3 linked regions of the Duganella dendranthematis genome follow. The protein of the gene in region 3 interacts with the protein of the main gene of each other region in a pairwise test. Links are inferred from orthologs where the notes say so. Each region holds a gene or a part of one and is shown on either strand. Other genes may lie near its edges. The genes, in order: odhB, HH213_RS15815 and lpdA.

Evidence for each region.
Region 1: the proteins of lpdA (region 3) and odhB interact in binary tests that used the Escherichia coli proteins (3 or more experiments, as listed by UniProt). The link is inferred for Duganella dendranthematis from one-to-one orthologs.
Region 2: the proteins of lpdA (region 3) and HH213_RS15815 interact in binary tests that used the Escherichia coli proteins (3 or more experiments, as listed by UniProt). The link is inferred for Duganella dendranthematis from one-to-one orthologs.

Annotation. Positions count from the first base shown.
Region 1 is NZ_CP051684.1:520,736-528,457, forward strand. What follows is about bases 2,078-4,927. They hold odhB (2-oxoglutarate dehydrogenase complex dihydrolipoyllysine-residue succinyltransferase), read right to left. Parts: upstream 4,206-4,927; coding sequence 2,949-4,205; downstream 2,078-2,948. Other genes in these bases: lpdA (dihydrolipoyl dehydrogenase), read right to left, coding at 2,078-2,528; HH213_RS02495 (PspC domain-containing protein), read right to left, coding at 2,532-2,861; HH213_RS02505 (2-oxoglutarate dehydrogenase E1 component), read right to left, coding at 4,281-4,927. Outside these bases: cell division protein ZapE, read right to left, coding at 1-1,028; more of lpdA, read right to left, coding at 1,098-2,077; more of HH213_RS02505, read right to left, coding at 4,928-7,136; HH213_RS02510 (LysR family transcriptional regulator), read right to left, coding at 7,351-7,722. UniProt on the Escherichia coli protein: E2 component of the 2-oxoglutarate dehydrogenase (OGDH) complex which catalyzes the second step in the conversion of 2-oxoglutarate to succinyl-CoA and CO(2).
Region 2 is NZ_CP051684.1:3,463,811-3,471,686, reverse strand. The notes cover bases 2,461-5,464. They hold HH213_RS15815 (UvrD-helicase domain-containing protein), read right to left. Parts: upstream 5,111-5,464; coding sequence 2,810-5,110; downstream 2,461-2,809. Other genes in these bases: HH213_RS30555 (M56 family metallopeptidase), read right to left, coding at 5,144-5,464; HH213_RS15820 (BPSS1780 family membrane protein), read left to right, coding at 2,461-2,813. Outside these bases: polA (DNA polymerase I), read right to left, coding at 1-441; HH213_RS15830 (hypothetical protein), read left to right, coding at 640-1,047; HH213_RS15825 (homoserine kinase), read left to right, coding at 1,075-2,031; more of HH213_RS15820, read left to right, coding at 2,031-2,460; more of HH213_RS30555, read right to left, coding at 5,465-7,294; HH213_RS15805 (S-(hydroxymethyl)glutathione dehydrogenase/class III alcohol dehydrogenase), read right to left, coding at 7,419-7,876. UniProt on the Escherichia coli protein: A helicase with DNA-dependent ATPase activity. Unwinds DNA duplexes with 3'-5' polarity. Translocates on single-stranded DNA with 3'-5' polarity. Initiates unwinding more efficiently from a nicked substrate than double-stranded DNA.
Region 3 is NZ_CP051684.1:1,046,582-1,054,322, reverse strand. The notes cover bases 3,281-6,149. They hold lpdA (dihydrolipoyl dehydrogenase), read left to right. Parts: upstream 3,281-3,749; coding sequence 3,750-5,549; downstream 5,550-6,149. Other genes in these bases: HH213_RS04955 (TfoX/Sxy family protein), read left to right, coding at 6,014-6,149; HH213_RS04960 (hypothetical protein), read left to right, coding at 5,612-5,995; aceF (dihydrolipoyllysine-residue acetyltransferase), read left to right, coding at 3,281-3,743. Outside these bases: aceE (pyruvate dehydrogenase (acetyl-transferring), homodimeric type), read left to right, coding at 1-2,055; more of aceF, read left to right, coding at 2,085-3,280; more of HH213_RS04955, read left to right, coding at 6,150-6,166; HH213_RS04950 (hypothetical protein), read left to right, coding at 6,171-6,479; HH213_RS04945 (M20/M25/M40 family metallo-hydrolase), read right to left, coding at 6,491-7,741. UniProt on the Escherichia coli protein: Lipoamide dehydrogenase is a component of the glycine cleavage system as well as of the alpha-ketoacid dehydrogenase complexes.

The sequences.
Region 1 (7,722 bases), 530 kb from region 3 along the record:
CGCGACACGGTGCGATGGAATTCGTTGGCCATGGCGCCGTTGGTGTACAGCTCTTCCGGCTCCACTTCCGCCGACATCAGCAGCTTGACGCCCTGGTCGTAGAACACGTCGATCAGCCAGGTGAAACGGCGTGCTTCGGACGACATGGACGCCGACATCATCGGCACCCCTGACAATATCACGGTATGGAAACGGCTGGCGATTTCCAGGTAATCATTCTGCGAACGCGGGCCGCCGCACAGCGTGTTGAAGTCGAACCAGATGATGGTGCCGGCGCGGCGCAGCGCGCGGATTTCGCGCGCCTCGATGCGGATCACCGGATCTTCGTCGGCGGTTTCGGCCACGCTGGCGTAGGCGTCGCGCAGCGCCTTGTCGGTCTGCGCGTTGAGCGGCGTGTAATACGCCTCGACCTGCTCCAGCGCGCGGCCGCGATAGTCGATGCCGGCGTCGATGTTCATCACGTCCAGCTTTTCGTACAGCAGCGCGATGGTCGGCAAAATGCGGTCGCGATGCAGGCCATCCGGATACAGCAGCTCCGGATCGTAATTCGAGGTCATGATGAAGGACACGCCGTTGTCGAACAGCGCCTTCAGCAGGTTGTACATGATCATGGCGTCGGCCACGTCCGAGATGTGGAACTCGTCGAAGCAGATCAGCCGGTATTTCTTGGCGATGCGCTTGGCCACTTCGTCCAGCGGATCGGCCACGCCCCGCAGTTCGTCCAATTGACGGTGCACGTCGCGCATGAATTCGTGGAAGTGCAAACGCGTCTTGCGCACCAGCGGCACCACCGAGTAGAAGCTGTCCATCAAGAACGACTTGCCACGTCCCACTCCGCCCCACATGTACACGCCTTTCGGCACGGCCGGGCGATTGATCAGGCGCTTGAAGGTGCTGGAACGCTGCCCCTTGTAGGCCACCCACTCGTCATAGCATTGCTGCAGACGGGTGATCGCGCGCTGTTGTGCCTCATCGGCCTTGTAGTCGCGCTGGGCCAGCGCGTGGTGGTAGTACTCTTCGACGTTCATGGTTTCAATCTGCGCAAATAAAAACGGCGGGCCATGGTGGCCCGCCCTGCTAGCTACAACAAATCCAGCTTAGAAGTTCAGCGTACGCTTGTCGATCGCCAGTGCCGCCTCTTTGGTGGCTTCCGACAGCGATGGGTGAGCGTGGCAGATGCGCGCGATGTCTTCAGCCGAAGCCTTGAACTCCATCGCGACAACGGCTTCCGAGATCAGTTCCGACGCCATTGGGCCGATGATGTGCACGCCCAGGATTTCGTCGGTGTTGGCATCGGCCAGGAACTTGACCATACCGGCGGTGTCGCCCAGCGCGCGTGCGCGGCCGTTCGCCAGGAATGGGAAGGTGCCGGCTTTGTATGCCACGCCTTCGGCCTTCAGCGTCTGTTCGGTTTTGCCGACCCAGGCGATTTCCGGCGAGGTGTAGATCACCCAAGGAATGGTGTTGAAGTTGGTGTGACCGTGCTGGCCGGCGATACGCTCGGCCACGGCAACGCCCTCTTCTTCCGCTTTGTGCGCCAGCATCGGGCCACGTACCACGTCGCCGATTGCCCACACGCCTGGCAGGTTGGTTTTGCAGTCGCCGTCGACGGCCACGAAACCGCGCTCGTCCAGCGCCAGACCGACTTTGTCAGCAGCCAGGCCGTCGGTATTCGGGGTACGGCCGATCGAGACGATCAGCTTGTCGAACACGGCGGTGTTGGCTTCGCCCTTGGCGTTGTCGAATTCAACGGTGACGTTGTTGTCGCCCTTGGTGACCTTGTTGATCTTGACGCCCAGGTTGATCTTCAGGCCCTGCTTGGTGAACAGCTTGTTGGCTTCCTTGGCGATCTGCTCGTCCACGGCGCCCAGGAAGGTCGGCAGACCTTCCAGCACGGTCACTTCAGCACCCAGACGACGCCATACCGAACCCATTTCCAGGCCGATCACGCCGGCGCCGATCACGCCCAGCTGCTTCGGCACGTCGCCGATGGTCAGCGCGCCGGTGTTCGACAGGATCAGTTGTTCGTCGAACTCCGCGCCTGGCAGCGCACGGGCGTTGGAACCGGTGGCCACGATGACTTGCTTGGCGTTGATGGTCTCGTTGGCAGGCGCCGAGATCGTCAGCGGGTAGCCGTCAGCGGTGGCGGCGCCAGCGAACGCAGCGCGGCCGTGGAAGAAGGTGACTTTGTTTTTCTTGAACAGGAACAGGATGCCGTCGTTGTTTTGCTTGACGACGTTATCCTTGCGCTTGATCATTTGCGGCAGGTTCAGCGACAGGCCGGCGACATCGATGCCGTGCTCCTTGAACGCATGACCGGCGTGCTCGTAGTGTTCCGACGATTGCAGCAGCGCTTTCGACGGGATGCAGCCAACGTTGGTGCAGGTGCCGCCTGGCGCCGGGCCACCTTTTTCATTTTCCCACGCGTCCACGCAAGCAACCGAGAAACCCAGCTGGGCAGCACGAATCGCGGCGATGTAACCGCCAGGACCGGCGCCGATAACTACTACGTCAAATTGTTTACTCATTTTTTAATTTCCAATCAGTTCGTCTTCTGGAACGAAGATCCAAAGCAGAATGTAGATGGCGAGACCGAAACCAAAGGTGCAGACGAACAGCACAAACAGCAAGCGCCAGATCCACGACTCGACGCCGCTGACGCGCGCCAGGCCGCCACAGACGCCACCGAGCCAGCGGTCGGTGTGCGAGCGGCGCAGGCGCCACAGATCGGCGTCGCCGCCGAGGCCCGGTGTGGGACCGCTGTTCAGCAGCCGGGCCTTGGCGGCCGCGAACTCTTCGTCCGACAGCGCGCCCGCCTGGTGCAGTTCATGCAAACGTTTGATTTCTTCCGCAACGCTCATTCATGATCCTCCTAGTTAACCCCTGCAAGCCTGGGGTCTGACCCCGTACGGGGTCAGACCCCGGTCTACCGGGGTCGCCGGTACTTATTACAGGTCCAGCAGCAGACGTGCAGGATCTTCCAGCGCTTCCTTCATGGCCACCAGACCCAGTACGGCTTCGCGGCCGTCGATGATGCGGTGGTCGTAGGACATTGCCAGGTAGTTCATTGGACGAATCACGATCTGGCCGTTTTCCACCACAGCGCGGTCTTTGGTCGCGTGCACGCCCAGGATCGCCGATTGCGGTGGGTTGATGATCGGGGTCGACAGCATCGAACCGAAGGTGCCGCCGTTCGAGATCGAGAAGGTGCCGCCGGTCAGGTCGTCCAGGGTCAGCTTACCGTCTTTGGCTTTGGCGCCGAATTCGCCGATTTTCTTTTCGATTTCAGCGATCGACATCTGGTCGGCGTTGCGCAGGATCGGCACCACCAGGCCACGTGGCGAACCGACAGCGATACCGATGTCGAAGTAGCCGTGGTAGACGATGTCGTTGCCATCCACCGAAGCGTTGATGATTGGGTATTTCTTCAGCGCGGCCACAGCGGCTTTAACGAAGAACGACATGAAGCCCAGCTTGACGCCGTGCTCTTTTTCGAACTTGTCTTTGTACTTGTTGCGCAGTTCCATCACTGGCGCCATGTTCACTTCATTGAACGTGGTCAGGATGGCGTTGGTCGATTGCGACTGGATCAGTCGCTCGGCGATACGGGCGCGCAGGCGGCTCATCGGCACGCGCTCTTCAGGACGGTCGCCCAGGTTGGCGGCGGCTGGTGCGGCCACTTGTGCCAGTGCTGGCTTGGCGGCTGGTGCGGCCAGTGGTGCAACGGCTGGCGCTTTGGCGCCGGCGGCCAGGGCGTCGCCCTTGGTCACGCGGCCGTCTTTGCCCGAACCGGCGACATCGCCAGCGCTCAGGCCTTTTTCCGACAGGATCTTGGCGGCGGCTGGCATCGCCACGTCGCCTTTCGAACCACCGGTGGCTGCGGCTGGGGCAGCGGCTGGTGCAGCAGCGGCGGCTGGAGCGGCGGCAGCCGGGGCAGCGGCTGGCGCAACGGCGGCGGCGGTGCCTTCAGTATCGATGATGGCGATCAATTCGTCAGCCACTACGGTGCTGCCGTCGCCCTTGATGATTTCCACCAGGACGCCAGCGGCCGGTGCTGGCAGTTCCAGAACCACTTTATCGGTTTCGATGTCGATCAGGTTTTCGTCGCGGGTGATGGTGTCACCGATTTTTTTATGCCACGTCAGCATGGTTGCTTCTGCGACCGATTCCGACAGCTGAGGAACTTTGACTTCGATTTTTGCCATTTGAAAAACTCCGTTATTTGTTTTTGCGGCGCCGCCCCGCGTAGCAGGACGGCGCTCCGTTCAATAAATTAAAACTTATTTCGTCAGAATGAAGCCTTTGAGCTTCGAGAAAGCGGTTTCCAGCAGCTCTTTCTGTTGAGCGTAGTGCTTGTCGTAGTAACCGACCGCTGGCGATGCGGAAGCTGGGCGGCCGGCATACGCCAGACGCTGGCCCGACTCCAGGCTCTCGAAGATGTTGTGCTGAATCTGGAACCATGGGCCCTGATTCTGCGGCTCATCCTGCGCCCACACCACTTCGGTCGCCGCTGGGAACTTTTTCAGTTCGGCAGCGAAGGCCTTGTGCGGGAACGGATACAGCTGTTCGATACGCACGATGGCGGTATCGCTCTGGCCGCGGGTTTTGCGCGCGTTGACCAGGTCGTAGTAGACCTTGCCCGAGCAGGCGATCACGCGTTTGACTTTCTTGGCGTCGATGCTCTCGTCGACTTCGCCGATCACGGTCTGGAACGCGCCTTTGGCCAGTTCCGACAGTGGCGAACCTGCATCCTTGTTACGCAGCAGCGATTTCGGCGTCATGACTACCAGCGGCTTGCGGAACTGACGCACCATCTGACGACGCAGCACGTGGAAGATCTGCGACGCGGTGGTCGGCTGTACCACTTGCATATTGTTGTCTGCGCACAGTTGCAGGAAACGCTCTGGACGTGCCGACGAGTGCTCTGGACCCTGGCCTTCGTAGCCGTGTGGCAGCAGCATCACCAGACCCGAAGCGCGGCCCCACTTCACTTCGCCGGAGCTGATGAACTGGTCGATCACCACCTGGGCGCCATTGACGAAGTCGCCGAACTGGGCTTCCCAGATGGTCAGCGTGTTTGGCTCGGCGGTCGAGTACCCGTATTCGAAGCCCAGCACTGCCTCTTCCGACAGCACCGAGTCGATCACGGTGAATGGCGCCTGGCCTTCAGCGACGTTTTGCAGCGGCACGTAGGTGCCGGCATCCCAACGTTCACGGTTCTGATCGTGCAGCACGGCGTGACGGTGGGTGAAGGTACCACGGCCGGCGTCCTGACCGGTCAGGCGGATGGCGTAGCCCGACGATACCAGCGACGCGAAGCCCAGGTGTTCGCCCATGCCCCAGTCCAGGTTCAGTTCGCCACGGCCCATGGCAGCGCGGTCGCCCAGTACCTTCTCGACCAGCGAGTGGACCTTGAAGCCTTCCGGCACGGTAGTGATGCGCGCGGCCAGACGTTTCAGTTCGGTCAGCGGCACGGCGGTGTCGGCAGCGTCGGTCCATTTCTTGTTCAGGAACGGCAGCCAGTCGACCGCGTACTTGTTCTTGAAGTTGGAGATGACTGGATCGACGGTGTGTTTGCCGGCGTCCATGGCGTCGCGGAAAGCGGCTTGCAGCTGTTCGCCGCCATCGGCCGCGATCACGGTCTGGGCAACCAGTTTGTCCGCGTACAGCTTGCGGGTGCCTGGGTGCTGGCCGATTTTCTTGTACATCAGCGGCTGGGTCAGCGCTGGGGTGTCCTGCTCGTTGTGGCCCAGTTTGCGGAAGCAGATGATGTCGACCACGATGTCCTTGCCGAACTCAGTGCGGTAGTCCATCGCGATTTGCGATGCCAGCACGGTGGCTTCAGGATCATCGGCGTTGACGTGCAGCACCGGTGCTTCGATCATTTTGACCACGTCCGAGCAGTAGATGGTCGAACGGGCGTCGCGCGGATCGGAGGTGGTGAAACCGATCTGGTTGTTGATGACGATGTGCACGGTACCGCCGGTGCCATAGCCACGGGTTTGCGCCAGATTCAGCGTTTCCATGACCACGCCCTGGCCGGCGAATGCGGCGTCGCCGTGTACCAGGATCGGCAGCACTTGTTTGCCGCCGTGGTCGCCGCGGCGATCCATACGGGCTTTGACCGAACCTTCAACGACTGGGTTGACGATTTCCAGGTGCGACGGGTTGAACGCCAGCGACAGGTGGACCGGACCGCCAACGGTCGAGATGTCCGACGAGAAGCCCTGGTGGTATTTGACGTCACCGGCCGGCAGGTCGTCGCCGTGCTTGCCTTCGAATTCTTCGAACAGGTCTTTCGGCGCTTTGCCCAGGGTGTTGACCAGTACGTTCAGACGGCCGCGGTGGGCCATGCCGATCACGATCTCTTGCACGCCCTTTTCACCGGCGCGCTGGATGATCTCGTCGATCGACGCGATGAAGGTTTCGCCGCCTTCCAGCGAGAAACGCTTCTGGCCGACGTATTTGGTGTGGAGGTAACGTTCCAGGCCTTCGGCCGCCGTCAGACGCTCCAGAATGTGTTTTTTCTTTTCCGGGGTGAAGTTCGGGGTCGAGCGGATCGACTCCAGACGTTCTTGCAGCCAGCGCTTTTCGGCCGGGTCGGAAATGTACATGTACTCTGCACCGATCGAACGGGTGTAGGTATCACGCAGGAAATTGAGCAGGTCGCGAAGGGTCGCGGTCTCTGGCCCGAAGTAAGTATTGCTGACGTTGAACACGGTGTCCATGTCGGCATCGGTGAAGCCGTAGAAGCTTGGCTCCAGCTCAGGGATGCTTGGACGTTCCTGGCGTTGCAGCGGATCCAGGTTGGCCCAGCGCGAACCCAGATAGCGGTAAGCAGCGATCAGCTGGGTCACGGCGACGCGTTTGCGGCCCATTTCGGCATCGGCCGAGGCGGTAACGGTGCGGATTGGACCAGCTTTGGCGCGCTCGGCGAAGGAGGCGATCACGGAGGCGTGGGCGACGTCCGGTTTGTTGGAACCATCGACAGCCGGCACGTGTTGCATGGCGTCGAAATAGGAGCGCCAGTTATCTGGCACCGAGCCTGGGTTGTTCAGATACGCTTCGTACAGTTCTTCAACGTACGGGGCGTTCCCACCAAACAGGTAGGAGTTGGACGTATATTGTTGCATCATTCTTGCTCACCTTTCTTCGCGTTTCGCGAGGAATTAGCGGGTTGGTCTAACCTTCCGCGACACGGCCTGACCGGTTAGCGGATTGCACATCAAGTTGTGGGGGAAGGGCTTTTGTTCGGGTCTTACCTAAAACGGGTCCTTCAGCATAGCACCGGTATTGTATCCCAACAACCATATGTGCGGAAAAATACCGATGAAACTTGCAGCATTAATGCTAACTTAAGCCGCGCCGATGCTGGCTCTGCCGCTCGCTGCCAAACCACGTTAACAATAAGTCCAGCATGGCGCGCAAGGCCGGCGACATGTACTGGCGCGAAGTGTAAATGCCATAGATTCCCATACTTAAGGGAGTGTATCCAGGAAGCAACGCCACCAGCTTGCCTGCGCGGATCAGCGGGCCGGCGCTGTACAGCGGCTGCAGCGCAATGCCGCCGCCCTGCTCCGCCGCCTTCAGCACGATGAAGTCCTCGTTGGCCGACAGATTGCCGCTGACCGGCACCGACAGCGCCGCGCCGTCGGCATCGGTAAATTGCCACAGGCTTTTGCCAAAATAGGTGTACGTCAGGCAGTTGTGAGCGGCCAGGTC
Region 2 (7,876 bases), 2.4 Mb from region 3 along the record:
CAGCATGACCTTGTCGTTGACCAGCTGCGCCAGATCCTTGTCGCCGGTGGACACCACCACGTTCATGCCCGCCTTGGCCGCCTCGTACGACAGCGTGCCGATGACGTCGTCGGCCTCCACGCCCTCGACCATCAGGATCGGCCAGCCCATGGCCTTGACCGCCTCGTGGATCGGCTCGATCTGCAGGCGCAGGTCGTCCGGCATCGAGGCGCGCGTGGCCTTGTATTCCGGATACATATCGTCGCGGAAAGTCTTGCCCTTGGCGTCGAATACGCAGGCGATGTAGGCGGCCGGATAGTCCGCGCGCAGGCGGCGCAGCATATTGACCATGCCGTGCATGGCGCCGGTCGGGTGGCCGTCGGCGCTGCGCAGGTCGGGCAGCGCATGGAAAGCGCGATAAAGATAGCTGGAGCCGTCTACTAACAACAGGGTATTTTGCATAGGTACTAAGTGAGGATGCTTGGGCGTGAATGCAACATTATCGCAGGTTTTGACCGGCGTCCGGCAGCGCAGCAAAGTTTAAAAATTGGCAATTACCCCGCCTCCCCCGAAGGGAAAGCACAGCGATGGGTGTCTGTTTGTTACAATGGATCATACATAAAAATTCCGCAGCCATCTCTCTGCTAAAGGCGACCCATCATGAAGCGCACTTCCCTCCTCTGGCCTGCCCTGCTGCTGACGCTCAGCGCCCACACGGCATTTGCGCAGTCGACGCCGAGCCAGGCGCCGCCAAAAATGGAAAAACTGGAAGAAGTGACCGAAGATCCGGTCACCATCAGCGCCAAGCCGGCGGAAACCAAGATTACCGAACGCCGCGATAACAGCGGCAATGTGGTCGAAGCCACCGTCAAAAGCGGTCCCAGCACTTATATCCTGCGTCCCAACCACCCGGTCGGCACCTCCGTGCCGGGCGACGCCATGAGCGGCGCCCCGCGCGGCGCGCAATGGACGCTGTTCGAATTCGACCTCGGCAAGAAAAAGAAAGCACCGGAAGACGACGCCGCGTCGGACAACAATCCACCGCCACAACCGCCTCCGGCCAAATAAACCACCACGGAACTACATACTTTTCACATGGCAGTCTTTACCCCGGTAGCGCTGGACGATGTCGCCCAGTGGATCACCCAATTTCCGCTCGGCAAAGCGCTTGAGCTCAAAGGCATCAGTTCCGGCATTGAAAACAGCAATTTCTTCCTGACGACAGAGCACGGTGAGTATGTACTCACCATCTTCGAAAACCTGTCGTTTGAACAACTGCCGTTCTACCTCAACCTGATGCGCCACCTGGCCGAGCGCGGCGTGCTGGTGCCGGCCCCGGTAGCCAATGACAAAGGCGAGTTGATCGTCGCCCTGCACGGCAAGCCGGCTTCCATCGTCAGCAAGCTGGAGGGCCGTTCGCAAATGGACCCGCAGCCGGTGCATTGCGCCGCCGTCGGCGCCATGCTGGCCAAAATGCATCTGGCCGGCCAGGATTACGCCTTGCAGCAGCCCAACCTGCGCGGTCTGGCCTGGTGGCACGCCACCACACCGGAAGTGCTGCCCTTCATCCCCGACCAGCAAGCGCACCTGCTGCGGGCCGAAGTGCACTTCCAGGACGCTTTCGCCGCCTGCGACATCTACAAGCAGCTGCAAACCGGCCCGGTCCACGCCGACCTGTTCCGCAACAACGTGATGTTTGACGGCGAGCGCCTGACCGGCTTCTTCGATTTCTACTTCGCCGGCTGCGACACCTGGCTGTTCGACGTCGCCGTCACCGTCAATGACTGGTGCATCGACCTCGACACTGGCGTGCTGGACACCGCACGCGTGCGCGCCCTGCTGGACGCTTACCACGCCGTGCGGCCGTTCACCGCCGCCGAGCACACCGCCTGGCAGCCGATGCTGCGGGCCGGCGCGCTGCGCTTCTGGCTGTCGCGCCTGTATGATTTCTACCGTCCGCGCGAAGCCGAAATGCTGACGCCGCACGATCCCGGTCACTTTGAGCGCATCCTGCGCGAACGCATCGCCACCCCGGCGCCAGGACTGTTCTGATGGAAAAACTTCCCGCACGCGCAGGCTGGCAATGGGTCAAACAGGGCCTGCACCTGTTCCGCCAACAGCCCGGTGGACTGATGGCGCTGCTGTTCATCTGCATGTTCTCGTCGTTCTTCATCCTGCTGCTGCCAGTGTTGGGGCAGATCGTCTGGTGCGTGATGATGCCGCTGTTCAGCATCGCCCTGCTGCAGGGCTGCGCCGAGGTCGACCAGGGCCGGCGCGCCATGCCGCACCTGCTGCTGGTGGGCGTGCAGTCGCCGATGCGCAAGCAGCTGTTGCTGCTCGGCGGCATCAACTGCGTGCTGATGGTATTGGCGATGGTGGCGATCTACAGCCTGTCCGGCGACGCCATCAACGCCTTGCGCGAAGCGCAGGCCAAGGGCGCGATCAAGCCGGACGATGTGGAAGGTCTGTTCAGCGGCATGCTGGCCGGATCGGCCATCTACATCATCGGCTGGCTGCTGATGTCGTTGACGGCGCCGCTGGTTTTCTGGCAGAAGATGGCACTGACCAAGGCGTTGTTCTTCAGCGTGGTCGGCGTGCTGCGTGGCATCAAGGCGTTCGTGGTCGCCGTGATCGCGCTGCACCTGATGTACTTCGTCGGCGTGCAGCTGGTGGTGCTGGTGCTGGGCATATCGAGCCTGACCGTGGCCGCCATCTTCACGCTGTTCCTGATCTCGCTGGTGCTGGTGCATTGCATGCTGTATGCCGCCTACAAGCAGATATTCGGCACGCCTCCGGCGCTGCCGGAGGTGATCGACCTGAACAAGCCGCTCTAGATTTTCTCCAGCTTGGCGATGCTCAGGTCCAGCACTTTCATGCCGGCGCTGCCGAAGTTGATCTGAGCGCGGGCGTTATTGCCGCTGCCTTCGATATTCACGATCACGCCCTCGCCGAACTTGGCGTGGGCCACCGATTGGCCCAGCCGCCAGCCGGTGCTGGCCGCCAGCGCCTTGCTGGAAATTTGCTGCGCCAGCGCCTTGTCCGAACCCACCAACGGCGCTTCGTCCCAGGCCGACTTCTTGGCGCCGAACCAGTTCGGCTGCACCTTCGGCGTCAGCCACTTCAGCGACTCTTCCGGCAACTCTTCAAAGAAGCGCGACTTCATGTTGTAGCGGGTCTGGCCGTGCAACATGCGGGTCTGCGCGAAGCTCAGGTACAGACGCTCGCGCGCGCGCGTGATCGCCACGTACATCAGGCGGCGTTCCTCTTCCACGCCGTCGTGCTCGCGCGAACTGCTCTCGTGCGGGAACAAGCCCTCTTCCAGACCGGTGATGAAGACATTGTTGAACTCCAGCCCCTTGGCCGAGTGCACCGTCATCATCTGCACCGCTTCCTGGCTAGCGGCGGCCTGGTTGTCGCCGGCCTCCAGCGAGGCGTGCGACAGGAAGGCCGACAGCGGCGACATTACGGTCGACAGCGGCGCATCCGCATCCAGGATCTCGATACCATCCTGGTTGATGATGGCGTCGCCAGCCTGCGCCTGCGACTGCGGGCCCAGATGCGCCGGCGAGCCCTGGCCGTAGCCCTCTTCCGACAGGAACTGGGTGGCGGCGCTGACCATCTGCTCCAAGTTTTCGATGCGGTCGGCGCCTTCTTTTTCGGTGGCGTAGTGAGTAAGCAGCGTGGATTGTTCCAGTACGATGCGCACCAGTTCCGGCAAGGCCATCTGCTGCGTTTCAAAGCGCACGCCTTCGATCAGTTTGACGAAGCCTGACAGCGACGTGCCCGCCTTGCCGGTGATGTACGGCACGGCGGCGTACAGCGAGATGCGGTACTGCTCGGCAGCGGCCTGCAGCGTCTCCAGCGTGCGGGCGCCGATCCCGCGCGTGGGGAAATTCACCACGCGCAAGAAGGCCGAATCGTTGTGCGGGTTGTCCATCAATTGCAGATACGCGATGGCGTGCTTGACCTCGGCGCGTTGGAAGTAACGCAGGCCGCCGTACACATGGTACGGAATGCCGGCCGAGAACAGCGCATGCTCGATCACGCGCGACTGCGCATTGGAGCGGTACAGCACGGCGATCTCGCTACGCGATGCGCCGTCATGGATCAGGTTCTTGGTTTCTTCGATAATCCACGATGCTTCGGACAGGTCTGAATTGGCTTCGTAGACGCGCACCTGCTCGCCGTGGCCGGCGTCGGTGCGCAGATTCTTGCCCAGGCGCTTGCTGTTATTGGCGATCAGGATGTTGGCCGCGTCCAGAATGTGGCCGTGCGAGCGGTAATTCTGCTCCAGCTTGATCAAATTCTTGACGTTGAACTCGCGCTCGAACGCGCTCATATTGCCGACGTTGGCGCCACGGAACGCATAAATCGACTGGTCATCGTCGCCGACGGCAAACACCACGCCGCCACGCTGGGTGCCGTGACCCGCCAGCAGCTTCAACCACTTGTACTGCAGATCATTGGTATCCTGAAACTCATCGACCAGAATGTGCTGGAAGCGCTGCTGATAATGTTCGCGCAACGGCTGGTTGCGCAGCAGCAGTTCATAGGTGCGCAGCAACAGTTCGGCGAAATCGACCACGCCTTCGCGCTGGCATTGATCGTCGTACAGCTGGTACAGCTCGACCTTCTTGCGCTCGTCGGCGTTGTAGGGATCGATCTTGTCGGCGCGCAGGCCCTGGTCCTTGGCGCCGTTGATGAAGTACATGATCTCCTTCGGCGGAAACTTCTCGTCATCGACGTTATTGGCCTTCAACAGGCGCTTGATGGCCGACAGCTGATCCTGCGAATCGAGGATCTGGAAGGTCTGCGGCAAGGCGGCGTCGCGATGGTGGGTGCGTAGCAGGCGGTTGCACAGGCCATGGAAGGTGCCGATCCACATGCCGCGCGTATTAATCGGCAACATGGCGGACAGACGGGTCAGCATCTCCTTGGCGGCCTTATTGGTAAAGGTCACGGCCAGGATACCGGAGGGCGACACTTGACCGGTCTGGACCAGCCAGGCGATACGGGTGGTCAGGACACGGGTTTTACCGGAACCGGCGCCCGCCAGGATCAGGGCGCTCTGCGCGGGCAAGGTGACAGCGGCGAGCTGTTCCTCGTTAAGGTTGTGGAGAAGATTTTGCATCCCGTGATTATACCGGGATGCAAAATTCGCAGTTCAAGCGGATGGTGCGGGAACGGCTTTGCCGTTTTGCAGGGATTCCTGCATCAGCGCTTGCATCGCGCGTTCGGCTTCGCGCACCGCGTCGGCATGCTTGGCGCTGAGCTCACCCATACGCGCACTCAGTTCACCCATCGGACGGCTGGCGGCGGTCATTTGGTCATGCAGCGCTTTCATCGGCCCTTCCTGTTCATGCAGCTTGCTCATTTTTGCGTTCAGTTCGCTCTGGCGCTCGGCCATCTGCTTTTGCAGCGGCGCCAGTTGCGCCTGCAGGAGCGCTTGCTGCGCTTGCAACGCACGTAGCTTTTCCGGGGTGCGGTCGTAGGCCATATCGCGCGCGGCGTCCTCAACGCGGCGGGAAATTTTTTCCTGGGCGCGCGCCAGCCGCTCGATTTCGCGCCGCTCACCATCCGCGTTGCGCACAGCCTGCTTGCCGATCTCAGCGCCCATAGCGCCGATTTGCTCGCCAATCGCGCTCATGATCTTCCCTTGCGCATCCATTTTCTTGCCCTGCTCCTCCAACTGGCTGCCGATGCGGTTAACCGGCATCCAGACTTCGTCCAGACGGGCCAGCATGGCGGGATCTTTGAGCACATAGGTTTTGTCGCCATCACGGAACCAGAGGAAATCGCTTTTCATCGTGGCCCGCAACTGCGCCACTTTGCGAATTTCCGCAGTGCTGGCCGCCACGGTCATGCTGTCGCTGCCGGCATGCACGATTGCGTAGGCGCTACGCTCTCCCTTCGGAGGCCGTGAACGCACCTCATCGCTCTTGATCCGCAGCACGCCTGTGTCTCCCGCCAGGCTGACCTTGGCGCCAATCACGCCCAGCAATGGCGATGGGGCGGCCGGAGCGGCGGGAGCGGCCGGAGCCGCCGGGGCGGCTGGGGCGGCTGGTGCGGCTGGCGCAGCTGGTGCGGCGGGAGCAGCCGGGGCGGCTGGTGCGATTTCTTCGGTCACCGACTCTACTGCCGCCACTGGCGCCACCGCTGCAACCGGGGCGACCGGAGAAACTTGCGCCACTAGCTCGGGTGCATCAGGTGCGTCAGGCGCATCCGGCACATCCGCGATAGCCGCCACGGCAGGCGTGGCAGGCGATTCCGCTTCCATCGGCGCGGCTGATGGTGCTGGCGCTGCCGGCGGAGGTGGGGCGGCGTGGGCATAGAACATGGCGCCGGCCGCCAGCAGGCCAGCCAGCGGCATGGCGATTTTCCAGCTGACCGGTTCAACATCGGGACGCAGCAGGCGTTTGATACGAGACATGAGATTTCCTCCGTGAGCCGCATGGGCTAATTGGGTGGTGTCGAACTGAAAGCGATCCAGTTGCGACAAGGCTTGCGCCAGCCTTTGCGGCTGGCCGAGCATACCCACGGCCAGGTCGTCGGCGATTTGTTCCCGCTCGATCCGTATCCTGCGCGATAGTGCCCAAACACTAGGGTGATAGAACAGCCCGATCTCAATCGTGCTTTGTATGAGGTTGACCAGGTAATCGTGCCGCTTGATGTGCGCCAGCTCGTGCGCCAGCAGCGCTTCCAGCAGATCGGCCGGCATGCCGGTGATCAGCGCGGTCGGCACCAGCACGATCGGCTTCCAGCAGCCGGCCGTGATCGGGCTGTCCAGCTTGTCGGCGACGCCCAGTCGTACGTGAAAATCGATGTCGAAACGGCGCGCCAGCTCGGACAAGCGGCGCTGCCAGTAAGGATCGGTGGTGTATTCACCCGGACGCGTGCGGTCCGCCACCCACTTGAGTCCGATAGCAAGGCGCAGCGCCATCAAGGCCGCGCCCGCCAGCCACAAGCCGACCACCCACGGCAGTTGCCGGCGTAACAGGTCTTTCAGACTGTCCAGCGCGCTATCGCTGATCAGGGCGCCGGCGCTATCGGTCGCGCCGGACACGGCCACGGTCTGCGCCGCGCCAAAACCGCCGCTGGCCTGCAGGTCGCTCAGTTGGAGAATGATGCTCGACAGCGGCAGCGCGGCACACAACAACATGCCGCCGCAGGCCACGGCGTAACGCGTCTGCGGACGCGCCTTGCGCAGCAGGTGCATGGCCAGCGTGACGGCCCAGCCGATCAGTAGCCCCTGCCAGATAAAATGCAGCAGTGCCCAGCCCACGGCGGACACGATAGCTGGCAGCAGGCTATTCATCGCCGCTGCCCGCCGAGAAATTGAGATTGAGATCCATGCCGCCCTCCGAGTCGATGGATGTAGAATAAATTATCTAGATTGCGAAGTCTAGAACTTTTTTTCTACATCCATCGGGGCACAGCTTTTAGTAGAGCACCACCGAGCGGATCGACTCGCCGCTCTTCATCAGGTCGAAGCCCTGGTTGATGTCTTCCAGCTTCAGGCGATGGGTGATCAGGTCGTCGATATTGAGTTTGCCTTCCATATACCAGTCGACGATCTTCGGCACATCGGTGCGGCCACGGGCGCCGCCGAAGGCCGAGCCCTTCCACTCACGGCCGGTCACCAGCTGGAACGGACGGGTAGAGATTTCCTGGCCGGCCGCCGCCACGCCGATGATGATCGACTTGCCCCAACCTTTGTGGCAGCACTCCAGCGCCTGGCGCATCAAGGTCGTATTGCCGACGCACTCAAAGCTGTAGTCGGCGCCGCCGTCGGTGAGCTGAATGATGTGGTCGACCACGTTTTCCACTTCGTTCGGGTTGATGAAGTGGGTCATGCCGAACTTGCGCGCCATTTCCTGGCGCGCCGGATTGATATCGA
Region 3 (7,741 bases):
CTGAAATACCTGCACGCGCGCTCGATCGCCGACACCACCGACCGCAAAGTCTGGGCCTTCTGCGGCGACGGCGAGATGGACGAACCGGAATCGCTGGGCGCGATCGGCATGGCCGCGCGCGAGAAGCTGGACAACCTGGTCATCGTGGTCAACTGCAACCTGCAGCGCCTGGACGGTCCGGTGCGCGGCAACGGCAAGATCATCCAGGAACTGGAAGGCGAATTCCGTGGCGCCGGCTGGAACGTGGTCAAAGTCATCTGGGGTCCGGGCTGGGACGCGCTGCTGCAACAGGATAAAGAAGGCATCCTGCGCAAAGTGATGATGGACACCGTCGACGGCGAGTACCAGAACTACAAGGCCAAAGACGGCGCCTACGTGCGCAAGCACTTCTTCGGCAAGCATCCAAAGCTGCTGGAGATGGTTGCCAACATGACCGACGACGACATCTGGCGCCTGACCCGCGGCGGTCACGATCCGCACAAGATCTACGCCGCCTTCAAGGTCGCGCAAGAACACAAAGGCCAACCGACCGTCCTGCTGGTGAAAACCATCAAGGGCTTCGGCATGGGCAAGCACGGCGAAGCACGCAACACCGCGCACAACACCAAGAAACTGACCGACGAAGCCGTGCGCGAAATGCGCGACCGCTACTCGATCCCGATTCCGGACGATCAACTGGCCGACATCCCGTTCTACAAGCCAGCCGACGACGCACCGGAAATCAAATACCTGCACGAGCGCCGCGCCGCGCTGGGCGGCTACCTGCCGGCCCGTCGCCAGCAAGCCGACGAAAAACTGACCGTACCGCCGCTGAGCGCCTTCCAGAACGTGCTGGACGCGACCGCCGAAGGCCGTGAAGTGTCGTCGACCCAGGCTTACGTACGTATCCTGACCACGCTGCTGAAAGACCAGAGCGTCGGCCCACGCATCGTGCCGGTGCTGGTCGATGAATCGCGTACCTTCGGTATGGAAGGTCTGTTCCGTCAGGTCGGTATCTTCAACCAGCAAGGCCAGTTGTACGAGCCGGTCGATAAAGACCAGGTGATGTACTACCGCGAAGACAAGGCCGGCCAGATCCTGCAAGAAGGTATCAATGAAGCCGGTGGTATGAGCTCGTGGATCGCTGCGGCGACCTCGTACTCGACCAACAACCGCGTGATGATCCCGTTCTATACCTACTATTCGATGTTCGGTATGCAGCGTATCGGCGATCTGGTGTGGGCAGCGGCCGACATGCGCGCACGCGGCTTCCTGATGGGCGGCACCGCCGGCCGCACGACGCTGAACGGCGAAGGCCTGCAGCACGAAGATGGTCATAGCCACCTGTTCGCAGCGGCTGTGCCGAACTGCATGCCGTATGACCCGACCTTCGGTCACGAGCTGGCAGTGATTATTCAAGACGGTATGCGCCGCATGGTGGAAGAACAGGAAGACGTGTTCTACTACATCACCATCATGAACGAGAACTACCCACACCCAGGCATCAAGCCAGGCCAGGAAGAGGGCATCCTGAAAGGTATGTACCTGCTGCAGCAAGGCGACGAGTCGCTGAAACAGCGCGTACAGCTGATCGGCTCCGGCACCATCCTGCGTGAGTCGATCTTCGCGGCTGAACTGCTGAAGAACGACTGGAACATCGCTGCCGACGTGTGGTCCGCTCCTTCGCTGACACTGGTGGCGCGCGATGGTCAGGACGCCGAGCGCTGGAACCTGGTCAATCCGACCAAAGAACAGCGCGTGCCATACGTGGCGCAACTGCTGAAAGACACCAGCGGTCCGATCGTGGCGACCACTGACTACATGCGCGCGTTTGCTGAACAGATCCGCGCCTTCATTCCTAAAGACCGCACCTACCGCGTGCTGGGCACCGATGGTTTCGGCCGTTCGGACAGCCGCGCCAAGCTGCGCGAGTTCTTTGAGGTGAACCGTTACTACATCACGGTCGCCGCACTGAAGTCGCTGTCGGAAGAAGGCAAGATCGACGCTTCGGTGGTTGAACAGGCTGTGGCCAAGTACAACCTCAATCCGAACAAGCCAAATCCGGTGACCCAATAATCCGCTTAGAAAAATACGGAGCAAACGCTATGAGCATTGTGGAAGTTAAAGTCCCGGATATCGGCGATTTCAAGGAAGTTGAGATCATCGAAGTGATGGTCAAGGTTGGCGACACCATCAAGGTCGATCAGTCGCTGATCACCGTTGAATCGGATAAGGCCAGCATGGAGATTCCTTCGTCGGCCGCCGGCGTGGTGAAGGAGATCAAAGTGAAGGTTGGCGAGAAGGTTGCCATGGGTTCGCTGGTGCTGCTGCTGGAGGCCGATGGCGCCGCCGCTGCGCCTGCGCCGGCTGCCGCTCCTGCCGCCGCTGCGCCAGCACCGGCTGCCGCTGCCCCTGCGCCGGCGCCAGCCGCCGCGCCGGCAGCATCGGCCGGCCCGGTTGATGTCAAGGTACCGGACATCGGCGACTTCAAGGAAGTGGAAGTCATCGAAGTCATGGTCAAGGTTGGCGACACCATCAAGGTAGACCAGTCGCTGCTGACCGTTGAATCGGACAAGGCCAGCATGGAAATCCCATCGTCGCACGCCGGCGTGGTGAAAGAAGTGAAGGTCAAGGTAGGCGACAAGGTTGCCATGGGCACGGTTGTATTCGTCGTCGACGCGGTGGGTAGCCCAGTCGCCGCTGCGCCTGCGCCGGCCGCTGCTCCTGCTGCTCCGGCGCCTGCCGCCGCTGCACCGTCGCCAGCACCTGCGCCGGCTGCTGCCGCTGCCGCACCGACCGCATCGCAAGGTTCGGTCGCAACCGGCAAACTGGCGCACGCATCGCCATCGATCCGCAAATTCGCCCGCGAACTGGGCGTGGACCTGGGCAAAGTGCCAGGCTCCGGTCCTAAAGGCCGCATCACACAGATCGATGTGCAGAACTACGTCAAGGGCGTGATCGCCGGTACCGTTGCTGCACCTTCGGGCGCTGCTGGTGGCGCCGTCGGTGGCGGCGGCAACTTCAGCGTGCTGCCATGGCCGTCGCTGGACTTCAGCAAATTCGGCGAAACCGAACTGCTGCCGCTGTCGCGCATCAAGAAAATCTCGGGTCCTAACCTGCACCGCAACTGGGTGCAGATCCCGCACGTCACGCAATTCGACGACGCCGACATCACCGACCTGGAAGCCTTCCGCGTTGAATCGAACGCCGCTACCGCCAAGAACAAGGACGCCACCAAGCTCACCATGCTGGCCTTCGTGATCAAGGCGTCGGTCGCCGCGCTGAAGAAATTCCCGACCTTCAATTCGTCGCTGGACGCGAAGGGCGAGAACCTGATTCTGAAGAAGTACTACAACATCGGCTTCGCCGCCGACACGCCGAACGGCCTGGTTGTCCCAGTGATCAAAAACGCCGACCAGAAATCGGTCACGCAGATCGCCAAGGAAATGACCGAGCTGTCGCTGCAAGCGCGCGAAGGCAAACTGAAACCGGCCGACATGCAAGGCGCGACCTTCACCATTTCGTCGCTGGGCGGTATTGGCGGCACGCACTTCACGCCGATCGTCAACGCGCCGGAAGTGGCGATCCTGGGCTTGTCCAAGGCATCGCTCAAGCCGGTGTGGGATGGCAAGGCGTTCCAGCCTCGCCTGCTGATGGGTACCTCGCTGTCCTACGATCACCGTGTGGTTGATGGCGCGATGGGCGCGCGCTTCTCCGTGTACCTGAGCGAAGTGCTCGGCGACATGCGTAAAATTCTGCTGTAAGGAGCCATGATGAGCACAGAAGTAAAAGTGCCGAATATCGGCGACTTCGCGGAAGTAGAAGTAATCGAAGTGATGGTCAAGGTGGGCGACACGATCAAGGTGGATCAGTCCCTGATTACCGTGGAATCGGACAAGGCCAGTATGGAAATCCCATCGTCGCACAGCGGCGTGGTGAAGGAAGTGCGCGTCAAGGTTGGCGACAAGGTCAAGGAAGGCGTTGCGCTGCTGGTGGTTGAAGCCAGCGAAGGTGCTGCTGCTGCTCCTGCTCCTGCTCCTGCGCCTGCCGCTGCTGCCCCAGCAACTCCCGCCGCCGCATCGGCGCCGGCAGTTGCTCCTGCCGCACCGATCGCCGCGCCAGCCGGTAGCAGCTACACCGGCCAGGTCGACATCGACTGCGACATGATGGTGCTTGGCTCCGGCCCTGGCGGTTACTCGGCTGCGTTCCGTTCGTCGGACCTGGGCCTGAACACCGTGCTGGTCGAACGTTACGACGTGCTGGGAGGCGTGTGCCTGAACGTGGGTTGCATCCCATCGAAGGCGCTGCTGCACGTGGCAGCCGTGATCGACGAAACCTCGCACATGGCCAAGACCGGCGTGACCTTCGCCAAGCCGACCATCGACATCGACCAGGTGCGCAAGCACAAGGAAAGCGTCATCAAGAACATGACCAACGGCCTGGCCGGCATGGCCAAGGCACGCAAGACGCAGGTTGTCACCGGCGTCGGCCAGTTCCTGAGCGCGAACCACATCGAAGTCACCGCCAACGACGGCACCAAGAAAGTGGTGCAGTTCAAGCAGGCCATCATCGCCGCCGGTTCGTCGGTGGTGAAGCTGCCGTTCGTGCCGGAAGATCCGCGCATCGTCGATTCGACCGGCGCGCTGGAACTGCGTCAGATCCCGAAACGCATGCTGGTTATCGGCGGCGGCATCATCGGCCTGGAAATGGCCACCGTCTACTCCACTTTCGGCGCGCGCATCGACGTGGTCGAAATGATGGACGGCCTGATGCAAGGCGCCGACCGCGATGCGGTCAAGGTCTGGCAGAAGTACAACGAAGCCCGCTTCGACAACATCATGACCAAGACCAAAACCGTCGGCGTTGAAGCGCTGCCGGAAGGGATCAAAGTCACTTTTGAAGCAGCGGAAGCCGGCGCACCGTCGCCTGCGCCACAGGTCTATGACCTGGTGCTGGTGGCCGTTGGCCGCAGCCCGAACGGCAAGAAGATCTCCGCCGACAAGGCTGGCGTGGTGGTGACCGACCGTGGCTTCATCCCGGTCGACAGCCAGATGCGCACCAACGTGCCGAACATCTTCGCCATCGGCGACCTGGTGGGCCAGCCAATGCTGGCGCACAAGGCGGTGCACGAAGGCCATGTAGCTGCCGAGGCGGCAGCGGGCCAGAAGTCGCACTTCGATGTGAAGGTGATTCCATCGGTGGCCTACACCGATCCGGAAGTGGCGTGGGTCGGCGTGACCGAAGACGAAGCGAAAGCCAAGGGCATCAAGGTCGAGAAGGGCCACTTCCCTTGGGCCGCGAGCGGCCGCGCTGTGGCCAATGGTCGCGCAGAGGGCTTTACCAAGCTGCTGTTCGACGCTGAGACGCATCGCATCATCGGCGGTACCATGGTCGGCACGCACGCCGGCGACATGATCGGCGAAATCGCGCTGGCCATCGAAATGGGCGCCGACGGCACCGATATCGGCAAGACGATCCACCCGCATCCAACGCTGGGCGAATCGATCGGCATGGCCGCCGAAGTCTACGAAGGCGTCTGCACCGACCTGCCGCCACCGCGCAAGCGCTAAGCAGGTAGTGGCAACACAAAACCGGGACATGCTCCCGGTTTTTTTATTTGTGAGGTTTGACCATGAGCTCTTTTTCTTTTTTGTTTCTGCTGCTGATCGTGGCGCTGTACGCCGGCAGCGTCAAGCTGGCGGCCTTGCTGTACAAGCGCGCCCGTTTGAGCTGGCGCGACGCCAGCATCTTCAGCCTGATTTTATTGCTGGTGCTGGGCGCCGGTATGCTGCTCAACCGCTTGTCCGGGGACGTGATTCCTGACTTGGTGGCGGTGGCTGCCAGTGTCGTCATTCAGGTCGGCATCGGCGCCTGGTATCTCGCTGCGCGCGCCCGCACGCTGGATGGCAAGCCGGTAGGCAGCAAAGGCGCCGCCATGTTGTCGCTGATCGCCTACGGCTTGCTGGTGCCGCTGGTGATGGTGTGGGCGGTGATGCATTCGGCGATGATGCACTAAATTTTATCGGAGACGCGCATGGCCGCGAATGTTGAGCAGCCCTTCAAGTACACCACCAAAAAGGGCGAGGTCACCGTCCGCAAGTTCTACACCGCCCCGGAATTCCTGCTCGACGATGCCGAACAACTTCTGCATTGGTCTCGCCGCGCCATCGACGCCGCTGCGGACTAAAACCATGAAAACTCTTTGCCCCGCGATTCTTCTGGCTGCGTTATGCGCCACCGCTCATGCGGATGTCGATATCGATACCGCGCGCAAACTGGCTGCAGTGGATAGACAGTGTCTTCGTCAGGACGACCTGGTCAAGGTCTTTCAGAGTGCGCCAGTAGCATCGGCTTCGCCGGCATTTCCCGAGCCGACGCTGCCCTGCATCCCGGTCCGCACCTACCAGTTTGTTTTTCCCGGCCACAGCGACAGTGAAATGTATTTGCGCGTGGTTCAAACTGGAGACTGCATCACCACCGTGGATTTGATCAGGAATTAGCTTCAATAAAATCAGCGCGTCAGGCGATACAGCAGGATGGCGGTGCGGATGGTGGCGCGTTCGATCGAGGCGATTTCCAGGTCTTCGTCGGGCGAGTGGGCGCCATTGCCGGTGGCGCCCAGACCGTCCAGCGAATCGAGCAGCGGGGCGACGAACTGGATGTCGCCTGCGCCGCGTTGGCCCGGTGGCAGCGCGGGGATCTCGCCCAAGCCAGCGTCCTGGCTGGCCTGCGAATAAATTTTCAGCACCGCCAGGTTGCCGGCAGTCGGCGACATCGGCGGATATGAATCGTGGAAGGTGATGCTGGCGCTGGTGCCCGGCAGGTTCTGGGCGACGATGGCTTTCATTTTCGCGTGCGCGCGGTCGCGCTGTTCGTAGGTCAGGTAGCGCAGGTCGCCCTCCACGGTGGCGCTGCGCGAGATGACGTTGGTCTTACCGGCCGCCTGACCGGTGGTGCCGAGCGTGTTGGTGCTGGCGTCGGTGCCGCCGACGATCATGCCGGGGCTGAAGGTCAGGTCCGGCTCGATCACCTGCTGACGGAAGCCGTCGAGGATGCGCGCCGCTTCGTAAATCGCGCCATAGCCGGCGCTGTCGCTGAAGATACCGCTGGAGTGGCCCTGCTTGCCGCTGACTTTCAATTCCCACGACGACGACGAGCGGCGGCCGATAGTGCCGGTATCGCGCCCGCTCTTGTCGCGCACCGTGGCTTCGAAGGCCAGGGCGATGTCGCTGCGTTTGGCGGCGTTGACCATGTCGGCGCGCGAGACCGCAATCGGCTCGCCGGCATTCTCTTCATCGCCGCTGAAGACGATGGTGATGCTGGTGTTGTCCAGCGCTCCCACGCGCTGCAAGGCGCGCAGCGCTTCGACGATGATGACGTCGCCGCCTTTCATGTCGTTGACGCCCTGGCCGCGCACGCGGTCGCCGTTGCGCTGCCACAGCTGCACCTGGCTGTCCTTTTCAAACACCGTGTCCAGATGGCCGATCAGCAGCAGGCGCTTGCCTTGCTTGCCTTCGCGCGTGGCGATCAAGTGGCCGGCGCGCTGCATCGCGGCCGGCATGTCGGACCAGCGCGTGGCAAAGCCCAGCTGGGCGAACTGTTCTCCAAACAGCTTGCCGACCGCGCGCACGCCGTCGTGGTTCATGGTGCCGCTGTTGATGTTGACCGAGCGTTCCAGCAGGTCCAGTCCCTGCGGCGCATGCGCCTTGATTTCGGCGACGATTTTCTGCTCGGTGGGGGAGAGTGCATCGGCATGCGCCGC